4 regions of the Ruegeria sp. CDSB136 genome follow, and region 1 is predicted to be linked to each of the others. Evidence: riboswitches for the same ligand, from Rfam matches in the RefSeq annotation. Region 1 holds a riboswitch; each other region holds the start of a gene.
The links. Region 1 has a riboswitch for cobalamin ahead of AC2FIR_RS08280 (DUF1636 family protein). Riboswitches for the same ligand answer to the same signal wherever they lie in the genome.
Positions count from the first base shown of each region.

Region 2: linked by a shared signal. The riboswitch ahead of AC2FIR_RS16325 (DUF1636 family protein) and the one ahead of AC2FIR_RS08280 (DUF1636 family protein) in region 1 are both predicted to bind cobalamin.
Region 3: linked by a shared signal. The riboswitch ahead of AC2FIR_RS03255 (hypothetical protein) and the one ahead of AC2FIR_RS08280 (DUF1636 family protein) in region 1 are both predicted to bind cobalamin.
Region 4: linked by a shared signal. The riboswitch ahead of AC2FIR_RS15785 (DUF4198 domain-containing protein) and the one ahead of AC2FIR_RS08280 (DUF1636 family protein) in region 1 are both predicted to bind cobalamin.

Region 1 is NZ_JBXWOP010000006.1:63,749-68,797, reverse strand. Features, by position in the region: gene cphA (cyanophycin synthetase) at 1-123, shown strand, start outside; gene AC2FIR_RS08285 (Mur ligase family protein) at 139-1,875, shown strand; cobalamin riboswitch at 1,986-2,188, shown strand; gene AC2FIR_RS08280 (DUF1636 family protein) at 2,290-2,646, shown strand; gene AC2FIR_RS08275 (ABC transporter ATP-binding protein) at 2,643-3,428, shown strand; gene AC2FIR_RS08270 (ABC transporter substrate-binding protein) at 3,447-4,394, shown strand; gene AC2FIR_RS08265 (FecCD family ABC transporter permease) at 4,396-5,049, shown strand, end outside.
Region 2 is NZ_JBXWOP010000015.1:74,631-79,679, reverse strand. Features, by position in the region: gene AC2FIR_RS16335 (YybH family protein) at 1-496, shown strand, start outside; gene AC2FIR_RS16330 (hypothetical protein) at 668-1,003, opposite strand; cobalamin riboswitch at 1,489-1,696, shown strand; gene AC2FIR_RS16325 (DUF1636 family protein) at 1,791-2,171, shown strand; gene cobW (cobalamin biosynthesis protein CobW) at 2,168-3,223, shown strand; gene cobN (cobaltochelatase subunit CobN) at 3,227-5,049, shown strand, end outside.
Region 3 is NZ_JBXWOP010000002.1:170,897-175,945, reverse strand. Features, by position in the region: gene AC2FIR_RS03270 (bifunctional 2',3'-cyclic-nucleotide 2'-phosphodiesterase/3'-nucleotidase) at 1-1,776, shown strand, start outside; RNA gene ffs (signal recognition particle sRNA small type) at 1,816-1,914, shown strand; gene AC2FIR_RS03260 (alpha/beta hydrolase family protein) at 1,914-2,822, opposite strand; cobalamin riboswitch at 2,988-3,208, shown strand; gene AC2FIR_RS03255 (hypothetical protein) at 3,296-3,703, shown strand; gene AC2FIR_RS03250 (protein-tyrosine phosphatase family protein) at 3,705-4,208, opposite strand; gene AC2FIR_RS03245 (DNA polymerase III subunit gamma/tau) at 4,379-5,049, shown strand, end outside.
Region 4 is NZ_JBXWOP010000014.1:126,541-131,589, reverse strand. Features, by position in the region: gene AC2FIR_RS15805 (energy-coupling factor ABC transporter ATP-binding protein) at 1-163, opposite strand, end outside; gene cbiQ (cobalt ECF transporter T component CbiQ) at 160-942, opposite strand; gene AC2FIR_RS15795 (NikL family nickel/cobalt ECF transporter subunit) at 942-1,523, opposite strand; gene cbiM (cobalt transporter CbiM) at 1,520-2,131, opposite strand; gene AC2FIR_RS15785 (DUF4198 domain-containing protein) at 2,138-2,923, opposite strand; cobalamin riboswitch at 3,053-3,252, opposite strand; gene AC2FIR_RS15780 (LacI family DNA-binding transcriptional regulator) at 3,610-4,635, shown strand; gene AC2FIR_RS15775 (winged helix-turn-helix domain-containing protein) at 4,640-5,049, shown strand, end outside.

The DNA.
Region 1 (5,049 bases):
GCAATCGGCAAGCCTGCCCCTGTTGAGACCTCTTTCGAGGACATGTTCGACAGCGATCAGGCCCTGATCCGGGACGAGCGCGGCGTGCGTCTGGCCCGCGAAATCAGCGAAGACGCGGATTGAGCCGAGGGCACCGGAATGGACAGAATTGAAGAGCTTGAGACCGCGCTGACCATCCCCAGCGCGACCAGTGACGCGTTTCGGGTAGACGATGCGCGCCGGCTGACCGGGCCCGGGTTGCTCTGGGATCACCCGGGCGCAATCATGGACGTCTTTTTTGGCCAGGAGCAGTCTTCGCGTGTCATTGAGCTGTGGCAGCATCATGCACGTCGCGTGCTGGATGCGCTCGGCTGGCACCAAGAAAAGCTGACATATCGGGTATTCACCGGCGGCGTGAACCTTGCGATTTCAGCGCCGATGGATCAGCTATATTCAGCGATCTTTGCGGTCCAGACCGCATGGCATTTCTGTGCCGCGGCGCTGGTCGGGGAAACAACCGGCGATTTCGACAAGATGATCGCCGACGTCCGCGACGTCATGGCCAAAGAGGCAAATCCGGCCCTGATCGCCCTGATCCAGGCGGCCTCGGCGCGGGGCGTCGATATCCTGTGTGACGACGACAAGATTTCGATCGGCCACGGGGTCGGAAGCCAGATCTGGGCCTGGAACGCTCTGCCTGCGCCTGATGAAGTCGAGTGGGACGCCTTGCATAACATCCCCGTCGCCTTCATCACCGGAACCAATGGCAAGACCACAACGACCCGGCTGCTTGAGGCGATCGCCCGGGCGGCGGGCAAGGTTGCCGGGCTGACCTCGACCGAGTTTGTCCGCGTCGGCGACGACATCCTCGACCGTGGTGATTATTCCGGCCCCGGCGGAGCGCGCATGCTGCTGCGCGACCGGCGGCTTGAAGTCGCCTGTCTGGAGGTTGCCCGTGGTGGAATCCTGCGCCGGGGTCTTCCAACCCATGCCGCCTCGGCTGCGGCTGTCACAAATGTCGCCAATGATCATCTGGGTCAGTATGGCGTCAACACGGTTCCGGAGTTGGCGCATGCCAAGTTCGCCGTGCACCGCACCCTTAAGAAAGATGGCGTTCTGGCCCTGAACGCGGATGACGCGTATGTCCGGGATGAGGCACTGAACACGTCCTGCAGGATCTGGTGGTTCTCGCTGGACCAGAAAAACGCACTGATCCAACAATCCCGCGAGCAAGGACATTGTTGTGCCTTCCTGCGGGACGAGATGATTGTGTTCTTCGATGGCTTCTCGGAACAACCGGTGATTTCGGTTCACGATGTGCCGCTCGCCATGGGCGGGGCTGCCAGGTACAATATTCTCAACGCAATGACTGCGCTGTGTCTGGCCCGCGCACTCGATATCCCGATGCAGGCCATTCGCGCCGGATTGTCCGGGTTCAAGCCAGACGCCAAAGATAATCCTGGCCGGTGCAACGAGTTTTCACATAACGGCGCCCGTGTCTTTGTCGATTTTGCGCATAACCCACATTCGGTCGCAGCGGTGTGCGAGGCTTTGTCCGGACTTCCGGCAAAGCGCCGCTTCATACTGCTAAGCCATGCCGGGGACCGGTCCGATCAGGACATCATCGATGTCACGCAAACGGCCTTGCGGTTCCAGCCGGATGTGGTCGTCGCTGCCGAGCTTGAGGGCTATCTGCGGGGACGCAACCTTGGTGAGATTCCAAAGCTGATTAAGCAGGCGGCAATGGACAAGGGTCTTCGGGATGAGCAGATCCTGAGCGCGCCTTCCCCGACCGAGGCGAGCAGGACAATACTGGATCAGATCGAACCGGGCGATCTCGCCCTGTTGCTGGTCCTGTCCGAGCGCGAGCAAGTCTTAAAACTGCTGGAAAACTGAACCCCTACGCTGAATCCGAGAGCCTCGGGCGGTGAAATTCGAACACCGCCCTGCCCAGCCGATCCGATTGTCCTGCCAATAATTCTGTATTGACGCATGCCCGGGTCTGAGGCACTTAGCTAGTAGATGGTTCCCGAAGGAAGACCCGAGGGATGAAAAGGGAATACGGTGCGGCCCTGAAGGCCAAGTCCGTAACTGCCCCCGCAACTGTAAGCGGTGAGCGACGCCAAACACCCACTGGCCGAATAGGCCGGGAAGGAAGGCCAAGCAAGGACCCGCGAGTCAGGAGACCTGCCATCAGTGTTCAACCAACCCAGGGCGGGGCGCCCTGGAAGGAGGCTTAGATGGCACGTCAGTCACGTGTTTACATGATCAGCACCTTCTGTCCGCGCTTGGCAACAAGTGGAGCGGACCATGTCAGACGCCACTGATCATATTCTTCTGATCTGTTCGACATGCAACGGTGATTTGTCTGCGGACAAAATACGCTCTTCTTTGTCAGATGCGCTACCTTCCGGGTTTGCCATTCGCACGGTCGATTGCATGGCCGGGTGTGCGCAGCCGACAACTGTTGGGTTTCAGGCCGCCGGCAAAGCCCAATACCTGTTCGGTGACATCCGGACCCCGCATGACATCGCGGCCTTGGCCGAATTCGCGTTGCAATATCAGAACAGTGCCGATGGATGGACATGCGCGTCCGACAGGCCGAGCGCGCTTTTTGACAAAACCCTTTCCCGTTTGCCCCGAATGATTTTGGAGGAGCCTTCATGACGACCTCTGCATTTCTTGCCGTGCGTGACGTCGAATACTATGCGCTGAATGGTGATGTTCTGCTGCAAGCGGCGTCTTTTGAACTGGAAGAAGGCGCAATCCTTGCAATTGCCGGGCCGAACGGGGCCGGGAAGACGACGCTTCTGAACCTGTTGTGCGGCACGGCCGAACTGGTGCTGGGCGACGTTTTGATCAATGGGCGCAGCCTGAAACACATGCCCGCCAACGAGCGCGCCCGAATGATCGCTGTTGTCAGTCAGCACGAACTGCCGGATAGCAGACTGTCTTTGCGGGAATATGTGGCCTTGGGGCAAATCCCGATCCGGGCTGATCGGTCGAAAGAGGGCCACGCCGCCGAACTGGACAGGGTTTTGAACCTGACAGGTCTGAGTGATCTGGCGGACAAACGAATGGGCGTACTTTCCGGGGGTGAACGTCAACGTGCGCATATTGCGCGCGCTCTGGCACAGAACCCTTCGCTTTTGTTTCTGGACGAACCGACAAACCATCTGGACCCCGACGCCAAGGGGCGGATGCTGTCGCTGGTTGCCGAGTTGGGCATCACGGTGGTTATGATCGTCCACGACCTCGTCATGATCCCCGAATTCGCCACCCATGTGGCCATGATGAAATCCGCGCGGCTCACGGGCTTTGGTCCCGTGGCCGATGTGCTGACCTCGGACCAGGTTCGGGAAACCTTTGGCGTCGACTACCTGTACTTTCACCATGAGGGCCGCGTGATTCCGGCGCTGGATATCCGAAAAACCTCGGTCTCAAACTAACCCTAGGAGCATCTTTGAATGAAACAGATCTGGTCGGTGGTCCTGACCACAGCCCTGGCAGGCGGTGCGTCGGCGCAAGAAATTGCCGTCGACAATTGCGGCAAGCCGCTGGTTTTTGAAACTGCGCCCGAGCGGATTGTCGTGCACGATATGAACATGACCGACATGGCCTTTGCGCTGGGTCTGCAGGACAAGATCGTCGGGCTGACCGGCATCACCGGATGGTACAAGACCAGCCCGGAATTCGATACGCTGCGCGGCGACATTCCCGAGCTTGCGCCCAAATACCCAACGGTCGAGAACCTTGTGGCCGCCGAACCCGATATGTTCTTCGCGGGCTGGTATTACGGGATGAAGCCGGGCGGAGACGTGACCCCTGACACGCTGGAACCCTTTGGCATCAAGACCTTGATCCTGTCCGAAAGCTGCGTGCATCTGGACAAGGACCGCCCCGAAGCCAGCATGAACCTGCTGTTTGATGACGTTCTGCGCCTGGGCCAGGTCATGCAGGTCGAAGACAAGGCGAAGGAACTGGTTGATGGTTGGAAAGAAGAACTGACCGAGATCGAAACCCGGACAGCCGATCTGCCCAAACCGCGCGTTTTCCTGTTGGATGGTCCGGCTGATGCGCCCTTCACCGCGGGCAAGTTTGCCATTCCCGATGCGATGATTTCCGCAGCGGGCGGTGAAAACGTGACCCATGACATGGATACAAGCTGGGGCCGCACCTCGTGGGAAACGGTGGCGGCCGCCAACCCCGAATTTCTGGTGCTGCTGGATTACCAGACCGGCAACGGCGCCGAGGATACCTTCAAATTTCTGCAGGAGCATCCGGTGATGTCCCAGACCGATGCCGTCAAGAACGAGGCCTGGATTGGCCTGCGGTACGAGGAACTTACCCCCGGACCGGCAAATATCGAGGCGATCCTGAAAATGGCGCAGGCCATGCATCCGGATCTCAACTGATATGGGTCGACTTGGCCTGACACTTCTGCTGGGGGCGGTCGTTCTGGCCGCCCTTTTGCTGATCTCAACCATCTACGGCACCACATCCATTCCGGTTTCCGACACGTTCACCGCTGTCTTGCTGGGAACAGGTCTGAGTGACGGGGAAATGTCGCCGTTGCACCGGATCGTGTTTGATTTGCGCCTGCCGCGCGCCCTGTTCGCGGCCGTAATCGGCGCCGGGTTGGGCATCGTCGGCGTCGTCCTGCAAACCACAACCCGCAACGATCTTGCTGATCCTTTCCTGTTCGGCCTGTCCTCGGGTGCGGCGGCCGGCGCCGTGTTCGTGATCACCGTGACCGGCGACGTGCTGGGCTTTTGGACCCTGCCGTTGGCCGCGTTCTGCGGCGGGCTTGTGGCGTCGGGCATCGTGCTGGCGCTGGTTCACGGTTTACGCACAAGCGCGCCCGAAAAACTGATCCTGGCCGGGCTTGCGGTTTCGTTCCTGTTCTCGGCCATCACCAACTACCTGATTTTTGCAGGCGACAGCCGCGCCGCGCATTCCGTGATTTTCTGGATGCTGGGCGGTCTGGGCCTGGCCCGCTGGGAGACGTTTCCGCTGGTCTGCGCAGGCCTGCTTCTGATCCTGAGCTTTTCTCTCTACCGCAGCCGCTGG
Region 2 (5,049 bases), on a different contig from region 1:
GATGACAATGCTTTTTACTGGAATAGGGTTGGCTATCGCGGCACCGGCGCTGCCCGACACCAAAGCCGAGACTCCGCAAGCCGCACACACTGCGTATCTTGCAGCGATCAACTCGAACAAACTGGATCAATTCCTTGAGACGGTCACTGATGACGTGGTGTTCATCGCACCCGGCGCGCCTGTCATGAAAGGCAAAGCCAAGGTCGGGCCTTGGGTGCGCGGGTATTTCGACGCCGTTCACACCCGTTGGAAAAAGCAATCAGTGGAGTTTGTTGTGGCAGCGAGCTGGGCGTTTGAGCGTTATGAGTTTACCGCCACCGATGTTCCGCGTGACTCGGGTCCTGCCACTGTTTCCACCGGCCATGGCATCAATATCTACCATCTTGAAGATGACGGAACATGGCGGGTGGCGCGGGATATCTGGTCCAACGCGAATAACTTCAGCGCTGGTAGATCAATCGCGCCGGCGTGTTCGGGGCGTGCCGAACCTTGCTGATCAAAAGATTTGATTGGTTGGCACGCCGCCCAAATGGCTTGGACACATACCGGATCGGCCGCTTTTAACCGGGTTCCATCCACGGCCAACTACATTGGCCTCCGGACGGAACCAGGCAAGTACTTTTCTCGGCAACCGAAAGGCCCAACCCGCAGACCGGGCATTAGCGAATTACTGGGCCACAACTTCCTTGCAGCTGCCTTTGCCCCATCCGGATTTGCTGCCCGAAGCCGAATAGTCAAACGTGCCAGTCTTGAGATTCACGTTGTAATTCAGGGTAAAGCCGTCACCGATATACAGGTAAGTCAGGGTGTCGAGGCCGGGATACACCTCAGCCTTATTGTCGATATCACCAATGGTAATATGCCCTTTGTTCTGGCCCTCGTATTTGACCAGCGTGGCCGCCATTTCCGGATATTTTGCATCCGCCGCTTCACACTCGAACACCCGGTCTTCCGCAACTGCAGCGACGGGTAAGTACACAAGAAAAGCTGCTAACTTTTTCATTTTTTGTTTCCTGGCATATTCTGTTCGCCGACGCCCGCTAAGGGCAGTTTGAGGCATAATTTTGCAAAAAATCTGGCTACTCTGTGCACAGCAAGACGGCCATCAGATTTGATCTCGAAGCGGTCGTTTTTGCCGGGTCTTGCGCGAATACTGAAATGGAGTATCCCGAGCCGGTCGGAACGGCGGTTACTTAATCAACGAAACCCCAATCCCTCAGTTTAGCGATGCCCGAAATGACAGGCGGTTGGTCGCCGCAACGTCCACACGCGGCCTGCCCCAGTGGTTCTGAAGCCGAATCCGCCCCGCCCGTCCGGTTCCCGCCGACCCCTTCCAAAATCAGCGAACATCACACGGAACACCTCAATCACGCAGGTTTTCGGGCGCCGTGAACGCCCGGCGATGCCGCTGAGTGACCACCTCAGGTCGCTTTTTCCTTCCGGCGGCGAAACCGCGCATCCTTAAGCTTGACAAGTCCCCCGCCTGTGCCGCATGTCCGACCCGTTGGTGTCCATCCCTGGATGGATGAAAAGGGAATGCGTCAGCGGTTTTTCCGTCAAACGCAGCCGCCCCCGCGACCGTGACCGGAGAGGGTGCCCATAGCCACTGGCCGAAAGGCCGGGAAGGCGGGACATCTGCCAGAGCAAGTCTCTGACATCCGCAAGCCGGGAGACCTGCCAGCACCCGAAGAAGAAACCGGGCGGGGTGTTCCGGTGTCGGGTCCATGTGCAGACGCGTGGCCCGCATGAAACCCCGTCCCCCGCGAAGAGGATTTGGGGGGATGAGAGACATGACCGAGACCGCACCAGTCGAGTTGCTGGTCTGTACCACGTGCCGCCGTGGACTGCCCGTCGAGGATGATGAAAAACGCCCCGGCACATTGCTGCACAAAGCGCTGCAACAGGCCGACCTGCCCGAAGGCATCACGCTGAAACCCGTCGAATGCCTGTCGAACTGCGATCAGGGCTGCTCGATCGTGCTGCGCGGTGGACCGGGTCGCTGGACCTTTGTCTATGAGAACCTGAACGAAGCCGAACACGTTGACGCCATTGTCGACGGTGCGACCAAATATCTGGCGACCGAGGACGGCTTGGTCAAATGGCGTGAGCGCCCCGAACATTTCCGCAAAAACTGCGCCTCCCGCATTCCCCCGATTGGAGCCCTGAAATGAGCACTCTTGAGAAATTACCCGTCACTGTGATCACCGGCTTTCTGGGCTCGGGGAAGACAACGCTGGTCAAGCACCTGATGCAGAACCCGCAGGGCAAACGTCTGGCGGTCGTGGTCAATGAATTCGGCGACGTGGGCGTCGATGGCGATATTCTGAAATCCTGCGCCATTCCCGATTGTCCGGCAGAGAACATCATGGAACTGGCAAACGGCTGCATCTGCTGCACCGTGGCCGATGATTTCATTCCGACCATCGAAGCGCTGATGGCGCTGGACCCGCGCCCCGATCACATTCTGATCGAAACCTCCGGCCTCGCCCTGCCCAAGCCGCTGCTGAAAGCCTTTGACTGGCCCGATATCCGCTCAAAAATCACTGTGGATGGCGTGATCGCTCTGGCCGATGCCGAGGCGGTCGCGGCAGGTCGCTTCGCTCCGAATGTCGAGGCGGTGGATGCCCAGCGCCTGGCCGATGACTCGATCGACCACGAAACGCCTCTTTCCGAGGTGTTCGAGGATCAGATATCCTGCGCCGATATCATCCTGCTGACCAAGCCCGATCTGGCCGGGCCAGAGGGTGTTGCCAAAGCCAAAGAGATCATCGCAGCCGAGGCCCCGCGCCCGCTGCCCGTCGTAGAGGTTGCCGAAGGCGTCGTAGACGTCCGCGTCGTGCTCGGTCTGGAAGCCGCAGCCGAGGATGACATGGACGCGCGTCCGTCGCATCACGACGGTCACCACGACCACGAACATGACGATTTCGAAAGCATCATCGTCGAACTGCCGGAGCAAAGTGACCCACTCGATCTGGTTGCCAAGATCGAACGTCTGGCCAGGGAACTGAACATCCTGCGCGTCAAGGGGTATGCGGCAGTTGCCGGCAAACCGATGCGTCTGCTGGTTCAGGCTGTCGGTGCCCGGGTGCGTCATCAGTACGACCGCCCCTGGGAACCCGGCGAGGAGCGCCGCTCGCGTCTTGTGGTCATTGCCGAGCACGACGACATCAAAGAGGCCGAAATCCGGGATATCCTCGTGGGTGTGACCGAGGCCGCCGAGTAAGCCATGCACGTCGTCTTCCGCGAAAGCCACGGGCTTGAAGAAACCGAGACCCCGACCGATCTGGGCCAGAGCCCGGCGGATCTGGTGATGTTGTCCTTTTCGGACAGCGATCTCGGTGCTTTCGCGGCAGGCTGGCATCGCGGCGGTGGGCCGGAAGGGCGAATGCCGACGATGCGGTTGGCCAATCTGACGGCGCTGAAACACCCTCTGTCCGTTGACACATATGTGGAACAAACGCTTGACGGCGCAAAAGGTATCCTGATCCGCCTGATTGGTGGGGTACCTTACTGGTCATACGGGCTGCAGCAGGTTCTTGCGCTGGCGCAGGCCAAAGGCATCGCGCTGGCGGTTCTGCCCGCCGACGGGCGTGTGGATACCCGGCTGGACGACTATTCTACCCTGCCCGTCTCGACCCTACGGCGGCTGGCACATTTGTGCGACACTGGCGGCGAGGTCGCGGCGCAGGCGGCTTTGGCGCAGATGGCCTTGGCGGCAGGTCTCTATGCCGGGCCGGTGATGGGGGCCAAAACCCTTCCCGAATGCGGTGTTTGGTGCCCTGACCGCGGCGTAATCCAGATAGAAACCGCATTTACGAACGATGCGAAACGCATCATCGTCACTTTCTATCGCGCCTACCTGACCTCCGCCGACACCGGCCCGGTCGCCGCCCTGATCCACAGCCTGCGTGCGCGTGGGTTCGAGGCAATGGGCATGTTCGCCCCTTCCCTCAAGGCACCTGCTGCCGCCGACTGGATGCGCCAAAACACCGTTGCACTGGAACCTTCTGCGATCATCAATGCCACCTCCTTCTCGGGCAAAGGTGCGTCGGGAACCTCTCCGCTTGACGCGGCGGGTGTGCCGGTTTTCCAGGTCGCTCTGGCAACTTCACGCCGCAAAGCGTGGGCCGAGGCCGAACGCGGTCTTTCCCCCGCCGACCTTGCCATGCACGTCGTGCTGCCCGAAGTGGATGGGCGGATCTCGGCGGGCATCGCCTCATTCAAGGAACCGGGCAAACGCGATCCGCACCTGGAGTATTCCCGCTTTGCCCACCGCGCTGAACCTGAACGGATCGAAGCGATCATTGATCGTGTAACCGGCTGGCTGAATCTGAACGACCGACCCAAAGCGGAACAGGTGCCGGTTCTGGTTCTGTCCACCTACCCCGGCAAGGACTGGCAGATGGCCCATGCGGTGGGCCTTGATGCGCTGGCATCAGCCGAAGCGATGCTGTCAGATTTGCAATGCGCCGGGTATGACACAGCCCCTGCCGAACCGATCGCCGACACATTGCTGGACGCCCGGATTGCCTGGTCGCTCGAAGATTATCAGGCCGCGCTTGCACACTTGCCGGATCAACTGAATACGGACCTGCAAACAGTCTGGGGCAAGCCCGAGGATGATCCGACCTTTGTTGATGGCGCGTTCCATTTCACCGCGCTTCACCGGGGCAAGGCGCTGGTCGCGCTGCAACCCGAACGTGGCAAGCCTGAACTGCGCGATGACGACTATCACGACCTTTCGCGCACACCGCGTCACAGCTATGTCGCGTTTTACCTTTGGCTGCGCAAAAGCCTGCACGCCGACGCACTGATCCATATTGGCGCCCATGGCACTCTGGAATGGCTGCCGGGAAAATCCGTTGCCCTGTCCGCCGAGTGTTGGCCCGAGGCGCTGATCCGTGATTTGCCGGTGATCTACCCCTTCATTGTCAACGACCCAGGCGAAGCCGCACAGGCCAAGCGCCGGATCGGAGCCGTCACGCTGGGTCACATCCCGCCCCCGATGAAGGAGAGCGGCACGCCGGACAGAATGGTTCGGCTTGAATC
Region 3 (5,049 bases), on a different contig from region 1:
CACGCGGATGAACCGGATCCGGCGCGGGGCTTCACCCGAACGGCCAGTCTGATCCGCGCCGCCAGAGAAGAAGCGCAGAAAGACGGAGCACTGGTATTCCTGTTCGACAACGGAGATGCCCTTCAGGGAACGCCGTTTGGCGATTGGGCGGCAGAGCAGACTGATGACAACCACGTGTTGATGCAGGCCTTCCGGGAACTTGGCTATGACGCAATCGGACTGGGCAACCATGATTTCGACTTTGGCCTGCAAACGCTGAATCGCGTTCTGGACGGCGCACCGTGCCCGGTGATTTGCAGCAATGCCCGGCAATTGACCACCGGGGCCAAATGGAATGACCGCGCTATACTAAAACGCTCTCTTCTGGTTGACGGCGTCGAAACACCGTTTCGTCTGGGTCTTTTGTCGATCCTGCCGCCGCAAACGGCGCAATGGAATGCGCACCGGGTACAGGATGTGGTCGTGTTCGAAGATATTCTGGAGGCCGCGCAAAAGACGGTCGAGGCCCTGCGCACGGACGGCAGCGATGTGATTGTCGCCCTGGCGCATTCGGGCCTTGGACCTTCGGAACCCGCGCGCGGAATGGAGAACGCCGTCATACCGCTGGCCGCGATCGACGGGATCGACGCCATTGTTGCAGGCCATACGCATCTCACACTTCCCGGCAAGGATCACGAAGGGCTGGATCATACGGACGCAACCCGGGGGCATGTACATGGCAAACCGGTTGTCATGCCTGGCGTCGCCGGGACGCATCTTGGCATCATTGACCTGCATGTGCAGAAAACCTCTGCCGGGCGATGGAAGGTTGTCGGGCAGCAGGTTAAGCTGCCGCCTGTTCTCTCCCGGCACGGGAACGGAGCGGTATCCGAAGACCCCGGAATGCAGCATCTGTTCAGTTACGGCCACGAAGAAATCCGTGCGCTGGCCTCAAGACCCGTGGGCCACACCGGTCAAAGCCTGCACAGCTATTTCAGCTTTTGCGCACCAGATCGGGGCCTCGCGCTGGTCGCCAGCGCCCAGGCAGCGGCATTGAACCTCCATCTGGACGAAGACCTGCGGGGGCTTCCACTGTTGTCCGCTGTTTCGCCCTGCAAGTTCGGAGGCCGCGCGGGACCGCGCTCCTACACGGAAGTACCGCCCGGAAAGGTTCGGTTGCGCAATGTTTCGGATCTTCATTCTTTCCCGAATGAACTGCGCGCCGCGCTTGTCACCGGCGACATGGTCCGTGACTGGCTTGAAATGTCGGCGGGCATTTTCAATCAGGTGGATGAAGGAGCTGTCCGCACTCTGACCGATGAAACACGGGCCGGGCATAACTTCGATGTGCTGTTCGGCCTGACCTATCGGATCGATCTTTCCCAGCCGGCGCGTTTTGATTCTCACGGAATGCTGGTCGATCCCGCTGCAAACCGTGTCCGCGAGATTTGCTGCGGTGGAATCCCTGTTGAACCCACCCAGAAATTCGTTGTGGCCCTGAACAGTTACCGGGCCAGCGGCGGCGGACACTTCCCTGTTGCGCATCAGGCCCGGCAGATCAATCTGCCGGCCTTACCCATCAGGCACGTCCTGCGCGACTATCTTTCGGGGGGATTACCGGGCGACCCGATGCAATCTGCGCCCTTCCCCTTCAGCCTTGTCCGGCTTCCCGGGCACGCTTCGATTCTGAAAACCGGGCCGGGAGCAAGGGCGCATCTTTCCGAACTGGACGCATACGATCCGCATGTGCTGGGGCATGACCCGGAAGGCTTTCTGCGGATCAGACTGTCACTCTGACGGGTTGTCTTCCTGGCGCAACTTCCCTATATCGACGATTGAGAGGTTGGCGCGGGCGAGCGCCTCGCCAACCTGGTCAGGTCCGGAAGGAAGCAGCCACAACGAGCCCCGCTTGGGTCGATGTCCAACCTCTCACTTCATCCCGCAATCGTCACATCTTTCCGGTCGGAACGGACTTGCTGCTCCGCAGACTCGATCAGCCTCGGCCAGACCGCTTTGTTTTTGCGCGCAAAAACACCAATGTGGCCAATGGATTTCAGCCCGAAATCCTTTGGTTCAAGCACATGACGGTTGGCGTCCGGGCCGTATAGCTCGGCCAGCCTCCAGACCGCATTTTCAGGCACCATCTGGTCGTCCGAAATCGCAAACAGGTCAACCGGACCACCGGCCCGCGGCCAGGTCGCTGCGGGCAGGCTTTGGCCAATTTCAGGCAAATAGCTGTTCGGCGAGGTGCACCATTTTCGCCATTGCCAGTAGACCTTTGACGGCAGGTCCGAGCCAAACCCAATGGCCTTGCCGGGCAGATACCCCAGCATATGAACTGCAAAAGGCGCATGACCGTACCAGAAGATTCCGGCCAGCCCCCTGTAGGGCCACGGATGATCCGACAACGTAACCAGGCCTGAACACACACAAATCATCCGGTCGACCTGATCCACATCCGATTGCAATGGCCCAAGCATACCCCCCAGCGAATGACCAATGGTCCACTGCCGCGCACTTGGGAATCGCCGCCGCATCTCGGCCCGGGCCGCGGGAATATCGACCAGCGCCCAATCGGACATGGTGACACGCGAATCCTTCAGGCGCCCCGATAACGATTTTCCGAAATCGCGGTAATCATAGGTGAGGCAGGCAATGCCCTGCTCTTCCGCCAGCCACCGGGCAAAATGCTGATAATAGTCCTGGGGAACGCCGGTCGCGCTGTTCAGAACAACTACGATATCAGGCGCTGCAACAGGCAGGTACAGGCGACCCGACAGCATCGCCGTCCCGGCGGGAAATCGTATGTCTTCGGTCAAGACCCGTTCCTGTATGTCCAACATCTCATGCTCCGCTCTCAACTGAACAGTTCAGTTCACCTATCTGTCAGGCCAGTCGCCCGCTCAAGTCAACCCGGTGCAAACATGACCAAACGTCCGCTTTCCCGACCACGCATCGGACCAAATGCCTCGGCCCGCGCTATGCGCTTGACTCGGGGACCCGGCAACCGCTAGCGATGAGGCGATGGTTTCCGCGCCCTTTCCGGGGCCGGGATGAAAAGGGAACACGGTGCGGTTCTGTCTGGCATTGCCGGAAGGAACCAAGGCCGAGACTGCCCCCGCAACTGTAAGCGGTGAGCAATGCCGAAACACCACTGGCCGAAGGGCTGGGAAGGTCGGCAAAGCGATGACCCGCAAGTCAGGAGACCTGCCATCGATACTGAAACCGAAACTCGGGCGGGGTGTCCGGGCAGGTCCTGATGGCATAGCCCCGTCACACCTGATCCTTGCCCCGCGCCGCGCGCGGAGGGCGCATTATGATCTGGAAGACAAGGACACACGAATTTTCTGCCACTGTGTGCCAGCGCACCGGCAAACCCTGTCCGGCACTGGCGCAAATGGCGCGGGCTCTGACGCGCGCCGTGGCAAGCGCCGGCCCGGCCGCAACCCCGCAATTCGCCATTGAAGGCAGCAGCGAGCTTGCCCATTGCCCCGAAGGGTGCATGGCCCGGTTCCACGCGCGGCCAGACAAAATCCGGGTGTTTTGCGGAACGAATGAGGAAACTCCGGGCGACAGGTTGGAGGATTATGCAGACATGATGTTCTGCGCAGAGTTCCGTGCGCTGCCGTCCGCAATTCTGTCGGACCCGCCCTGCGCCATGCTTGAAGCTTCGGCCCTGGCAGGTCGCCAAGTAGCGGCCCAGGCCGGACATTTGTCGGCCTGACCTACGGGTCCGCGCTGGCCGGAATCAATTGCGTGGCCCATGCCAGTTGTGCATCTGTTTCAACCGCACAGGGCCGCACCGCCCTCAACCGTTTCAGGGCTGCACCCGGTTGCTCGCCGCATTCGACCATCAGGCGCAACACCACCATTCCGGACCGGCCACAGCCGCCCCGGCAATGCACCAGAATGCGCCCGCCCCCTGACAGAGCATGGCGGACGGCCGCGCTTACATCGGGCCAGCGCGCAGTCACGGCGTCGGGGGGCGCACCGAAATCTTCGACCGGCAGATGGACCCAGCGGCAGGCGCGCGCCTGAATGTCGGTTCCGAAGTCACGCGCGCCGTCCTGCAGCATCTCGACTTCGGTCGTCATTGAAATGACAAGACCGGGCTTCCAGTCGGAAATCGCATTCAGGTCCTGGGCATATTTACCCCCACGCCCCGGCATTGATGTCAGGGCCAGAGTACCTCCTCCGACCTGCAGCGCATGAATAATCATCTGAGACATGCAACGCGCCCTCCTTAATCGTTACGCACAAGAATCCGGTCAAAAATGCTTTCGCCTTCATTTTTACGCGCATCCCGAAGCATTCCCAAATGAATTTCGCGAACCGGCTGTGGACGCAGGCGGCGGCGCACTCTACGCTGCACTTCTGATACGAATCCGACAGAGCAGAAATGACCGACACGCCCAGCCCCGCTTATCAGGTTCTTGCCCGCAAATACCGCCCGGAAACCTTTGCCGACCTGGTTGGTCAGGATGCCATGGTGCGCACCCTAAAAAACGCGTTCGAGGCAGACCGGATCGCGCAGGCCTTCATCATGACCGGCATCCGCGGCACCGGCAAAACGACAACGGCGCGGATCATCGCCAAGGGCATGAACTGCATCGGCCCCGATGGCGACGGCAAACCGACGACCGAACCCTGCGGCCAATGCGAACATTGCGTGGCGATCATGGAAGGCCGCCATGTCGACGTGATGGAGATGGACGCCGCCAGCCGCACCGGCGTGAACGATATTCGCGAAATCATAGACAGCGTCCGCTATCGTGCTGCCAGCGCGCGCTACAAGATCTATATCATCGACGAGGTTCACATGCTCTCGACCAGCGCGTTCAACGCGCTGCTCAAGACACTTGAGGAACCGCCCGAGCATGTGAAGTTCATCTTCGCGACTACCGAAATCCGCAAGGTTCCGGTTACGGTCCTGTCGCGCTGCCAACGCTTCGACCTGCGCAGAATCGAACCCGAGGACATGATCGGTCTTCTGAACAAGATCGCCGCCGCCGAGGGCGCCCAGATCGCAGAAGACGCGCTGGCGCTGATCACCCGAGCGGCCGAAGGTTC
Region 4 (5,049 bases), on a different contig from region 1:
TTTGCAGGCCAAGGGCAATACGAAACAGGGTGGATTTTCCCGCGCCATTCGGCCCCGCAATCGACAGGCGCTGCCCCGGTTCAAGTTGAAGTGAAGCGCCGTCCAGCACTGGTGGCTGGCCGAGATATGCAAAACAAATGTCTTCAAGCTTGAGGATCGTCATAGATAATCCAGGAACAGCAGGCCAAGGCAAACGGTGCACAGCATCGCGGCGAACATGTGATCGCGTCGGGTCATGTTAAAGTCCTGCAGCAACAAAAGACGCCCGGAAAACCCCCGGCATTTCATCGCCGCCAGAATCCGCTCTGACCGTTCAATCGCGCGCACCAGCATCATGCCGACCAGATACCCGAAGCTTCGGTAGGTGTGCCAGTTTGTGCCGGGGCGAAATCCGCGGATCTTCATCGCGCCGCGCAGGCGCAGGTATTCTTCCCGCAACACCTCGATGTAGCGGATGGTGAACATCAAAAGATGCACAAGCACCTCGGGGCAGCGCAGCTTGTGCAAAGCGTGTCCCAGGGTCACAGGTTCCATCGTTCCGACCAGAACCATCAGCGCAAGGATGACCGCGTTGGCCGTCAGTGCAATCTCGACAGCTTTCCAAAGGCCCTGCCAACTGGCCGGAAAGCCAAAAACCGTGAACATCGCGTCACCGGGCATTGAGAATGGCAGCAACACCAGCATGAAGATGATGAAACTGTCCATCATGGCCATACGCTTGAGGGTCCGGCCGACTGGCAAGCGTGACATCACCAGTAACCCAAGCGAGACGGACAAAGCGCCGATCAGCGCCGGAACACTATTGAGGGCAACCGTGACGATGGCAAAGATGCAGGCCAAAACGATGCGCATACGGGGATCGTAGTCTCCGATCATCCCGAAATGGGCGGCTCTGCCTGCCTCGGCCAGTGTTTTGGCCTGTGGTTCCAGCGCATGTGCCATCAGGTGGCCATCTTTTTGCGCGCGGCCAGATAAAAGCCGATGCCGAACAGACCAATGATATAACCAATACCACCCAAGATGTTCTGCAGATCATTGTGCTCGCGGTAGGCAGCGATCTCGCGCCGCAGTGGGCGGGTTTCGTCGCGCACCGCTTTGGCGATGGCGGCGCGTTCCTCATCCGAGAGCGAGGCCACAGTCACCGCTGCCGCGCCATCCGCAGATGCAACCGGCGTGGCTGTTTCAGAAAGCTCGGCTTCGACCCCCATGATTTCGGCCACTTCGTCGGCCGGCATGGCAACTTCGGCGACGTGCCCTGCACCCAGATCTGCCCTGAATGTATGAGTCACAGCTCTGGTCGGGCTGTAGAGAAAGAAACCGTCCGTATCGGTTACTGTGCGTCCCAGTTCAGAGCCGTCGGGGCCATAGACGATGACTTCCTGGTCTGCGGCCATATCGCCATTGGAAAACCCCAGCTCGCCTTCGATTGCGTCGCCTGCCGGAAAAACGCCCGCTATAACCTTGTGCGCAAGAGCCGGGAGCGGGGCGAGAGCAAGCGTACAAACAAGGATCAACTGTTTCATGTGGACGCAACCTTTACAAAAAGTTCCGGTTTGACCTTGCGGGCCAGAAGAACGGCAAAACCTGTCAGCACGGCCTCGATAGCCATGACGGGAATGTGGGCGAAAAAGACAAGCTTGGCAGCGGGCAGGAACTCATCGCCGGACAGCGCCAGCGAGACCGCGACAAAAGCCGTCGTGGCGGCGATCGAAAACGCGCCGCCGATGCCGCCCCAGATCGCCCCATGAACAGGTGAGCCACGTGCGATCAGGCGACCAAAGATCATCCAAGTCAACACCGCCGGAAGGGCGATATTCACCGTGTTGATCCCCAGCACGGTCAATCCGCCAAAACCGAAGAACACGGCTTGCAGCAGCAAGCCGACAAAAAGGGCCGGAAAGGCGGCCCAGCCGAGCAGAAGCCCGGCCAGACCGTTCAGAATCAAATGCACAGACGACGGGCCAATCGGCACATGGATCAGCGAGGCGACAAAAAAGCTGGCCGACAACACGCCCGCCGTGGGAATGCGATCCAGATCCAGCGATTTCAGGCCCAATGCGATCCCGCCAGCCGCGGCGACCGCACCGCCGATCACGACAGGGTTTGAAAGGGCTCCGTCGACGATGTGCATTCAGGCTTACTCCAGATCCCAGGCGCGGATCCAGATGACCGCATCCTGGCTCAGCTCTTTGCCTTCATGCTCGGTTTCCGGACCCACGCCCAAAGCGGCGAAGCCCCAGTACCCGGCTTTTGGCACACCAAAAGTGAAATATCCGTTGTCATCCGAAATCGCGACCAACGCGCCGCCCGGCAATGGGGACACGGTGGCGTCCTTCGCGCCGGTGCCGGTCATGTCCGGTGCTGCGGCGATGTACTCGATTTCGATTTCTGCGCCGGCGACGGGCTGTCCCTCGCTCAACACGCGACCGGTAAAGGTTGACCCGGCGATGATGTTGTAAGGCTTGTTCAGCGGCAGAATCTCGGTGGCCAGCCCCTGCGGCTGATCCCAGTCGGTCGGCAGTTCGTTTCGGTTGAGGTAAGCCTTGGTGATCTGCTGGATATAGATATCCTCGGATTCTTCGTAGTAAGGCGCAGGAACTGTAACCACCACATAGTCACCCGAGCGTTTAACCGGAACCGAGCCCAGGAACGCTTTGGCAATGTTGTCCGGTCCTTCAAAAGTGGTTTCTTCCAGCGTATCCATCAGATCGGTTTTTTCACCGTTGTGGATTACAAAGAATTCTTCCGGTCTTTCCAGGGTCATCACGTGACCAGCTTCAAACGGGTGCCAGAAAACCAGTTTGACCGGAACGTCACCGGGGCGTTCGATCATCGTGTCGTCGGTATATTCCAGCAGGAAATGGGCCTGCGCCAATGCAGGCATCGCCAAAGCAGCCGTTGCAGCCACCAGCAGTTTTTTCACAAATCGAGTCCTTCTCACGTCGCGCCTTCCCCGGCACAATTCTGCTTTGACGATGGGGAACGCGAAGCCATCTGCCTTGTCGGGCAAACAGATCCGGCGCACACCCCGTCGCCGATGATGAACGCCCCTTCCAAGGGCGCATGTTCGGCAGGTCTCCTGACTTGCGGGTCAAAGCGCTAAACTAACCTTCCCGGGATACCCCAGTGGCATTATCAGCCGCGCTCGCCGCCTACAGTTGCGGGGGCAGTTGCAGAGTTGGCGAAATGTGCCGCACTGCATTCCCTATTGCTTCCGAGGATGTCCCCGGAACCGAACATGGCGCGTTCATGCCAGAATATGTAAGACACGGTCAACAATTGATTGCGGCGTTGCATGGGCCATTTGCGAAATCAGAAATTGCATGTTCGCGCTTGCTACGCGGTTTGGTATGCGCCACCGCGAGTGTGTGTATTTTCCTAGATATCTTTCCGCGGTCAATAGTCGTCGGTTCAGTTCGCGGACTTGAGATTTTGGGCCTGAAACTGCGGGCGTTGACTCGCGTGTAAAATTGAACTCGCCGCAAATATGTAGGGTCGCTCCGATGCACAAAAGGTCCGACCCGTCCAGCGTCCGACGCAGAAGCAGAGTTGTTGTATTTGTCGCCGTGTTCACGCTACCATCGGGCAAAACAACAGTGCAGGTGCCTCGTGACCACAGAAACAAAACGCCCGCTTACCCTTCGCGATGTCTCGGAAGCGTCGGGGGTATCCGAAATGACGGTCAGCAGGGTCCTGCGCAATCGGGGTGATGTATCGGATGCGACCCGAACACGGGTTCTGGCCGCCGCAAAAGAGCTGGGTTACGTGCCCAACAAAATTGCGGGTGCGCTGGCATCCAGCCGGGTCAATCTGGTCGCTGTCATCATCCCGTCACTGTCCAACATGGTCTTCCCCGAGGTCCTGACCGGCATCAATCAGGTGCTGGAAGACACCGAATTGCAGCCAGTGGTCGGCGTGACCGATTATTTGCCGGAAAAAGAGGAAAAAGTCCTTTACGAGATGCTCTCGTGGCGGCCTTCGGGCGTGATCATCGCGGGTCTGGAGCACACGGAAGCGGCCCGGGCGATGCTGGATTCCGCGGGCATTCCGGTGGTCGAAATCATGGATACCGACGGCAAACCCGTGGATGCGATGGTCGGCATTTCGCACCGCCGTGCCGGCCGCGAAATGGCGCAGGCCATTCTGAAGGCCGGATACCAGCATATCGGCTTCATGGGGACCAAGATGCCTTTGGACCACCGCGCGCGCAAACGTTTCGAAGGCTTTACCGAAGTTCTGGGCAAACACGGGATCGAGATCGAGGATCGCGAGTTCTATTCCGGCGGCTCAGCACTGGCCAAGGGGCGCGAGATGACGCAGGCGATGCTGGAACGGTCGCCGGAACTGGATTTTCTGTATTATTCCAATGATATGATCGGCGCTGGCGGACTGTTGTACCTGCTGGATCAGGGGATAGACATCCCTGGTCAAATCGGGCTGGCGGGGTTCAACAATGTCGAACTGCTGCAAGGTCTGCCCCGCAAACTGGCAACCATGGATGCCTGCCGGCTGGAAATTGGCCGTCAGGCCGCAGGGATCATCGCCGCACAGCTAGCCGACCCGGAAGCCGAGATTGAAACCCGCGTAACCCTGACGCCAAAAATCAGCTACGGCGACACACTGAAGCGGCGTTAGAGTCTTGGCACTGCCGAAACTGGACAACCGGACAGCCCGTGCGGTGTTCATGGATCGTCACTTGCTGTCCGAAACCCCGTCGGGCAGCGCAAAGGGCGCGGATCTTCTGGACCTGATCCGACGGCTTGGTTTTGTTCAGTTGGACAGTATCAACACCGTGGCCCGCGCCCATGACATGATCCTGTTTTCGCGCAGGTCCACCTATCGCAGCACACATCTGAAGCGCCTGTATGAACGGGACAGGGCGCTGTTCGAGCATTGGACACATGACGCCGCCGTTATTCCGATGGAGTTCTACCGGCATTGGCACCTGCGCTTTCAGCGCGACGCCGATTTGTTGAAAGCCCGCTGGAAGAATTGGCGGCGGGATGGATTTGAACAACAGTTCGCCTCGGTTCTGCTGCACATCCGCGA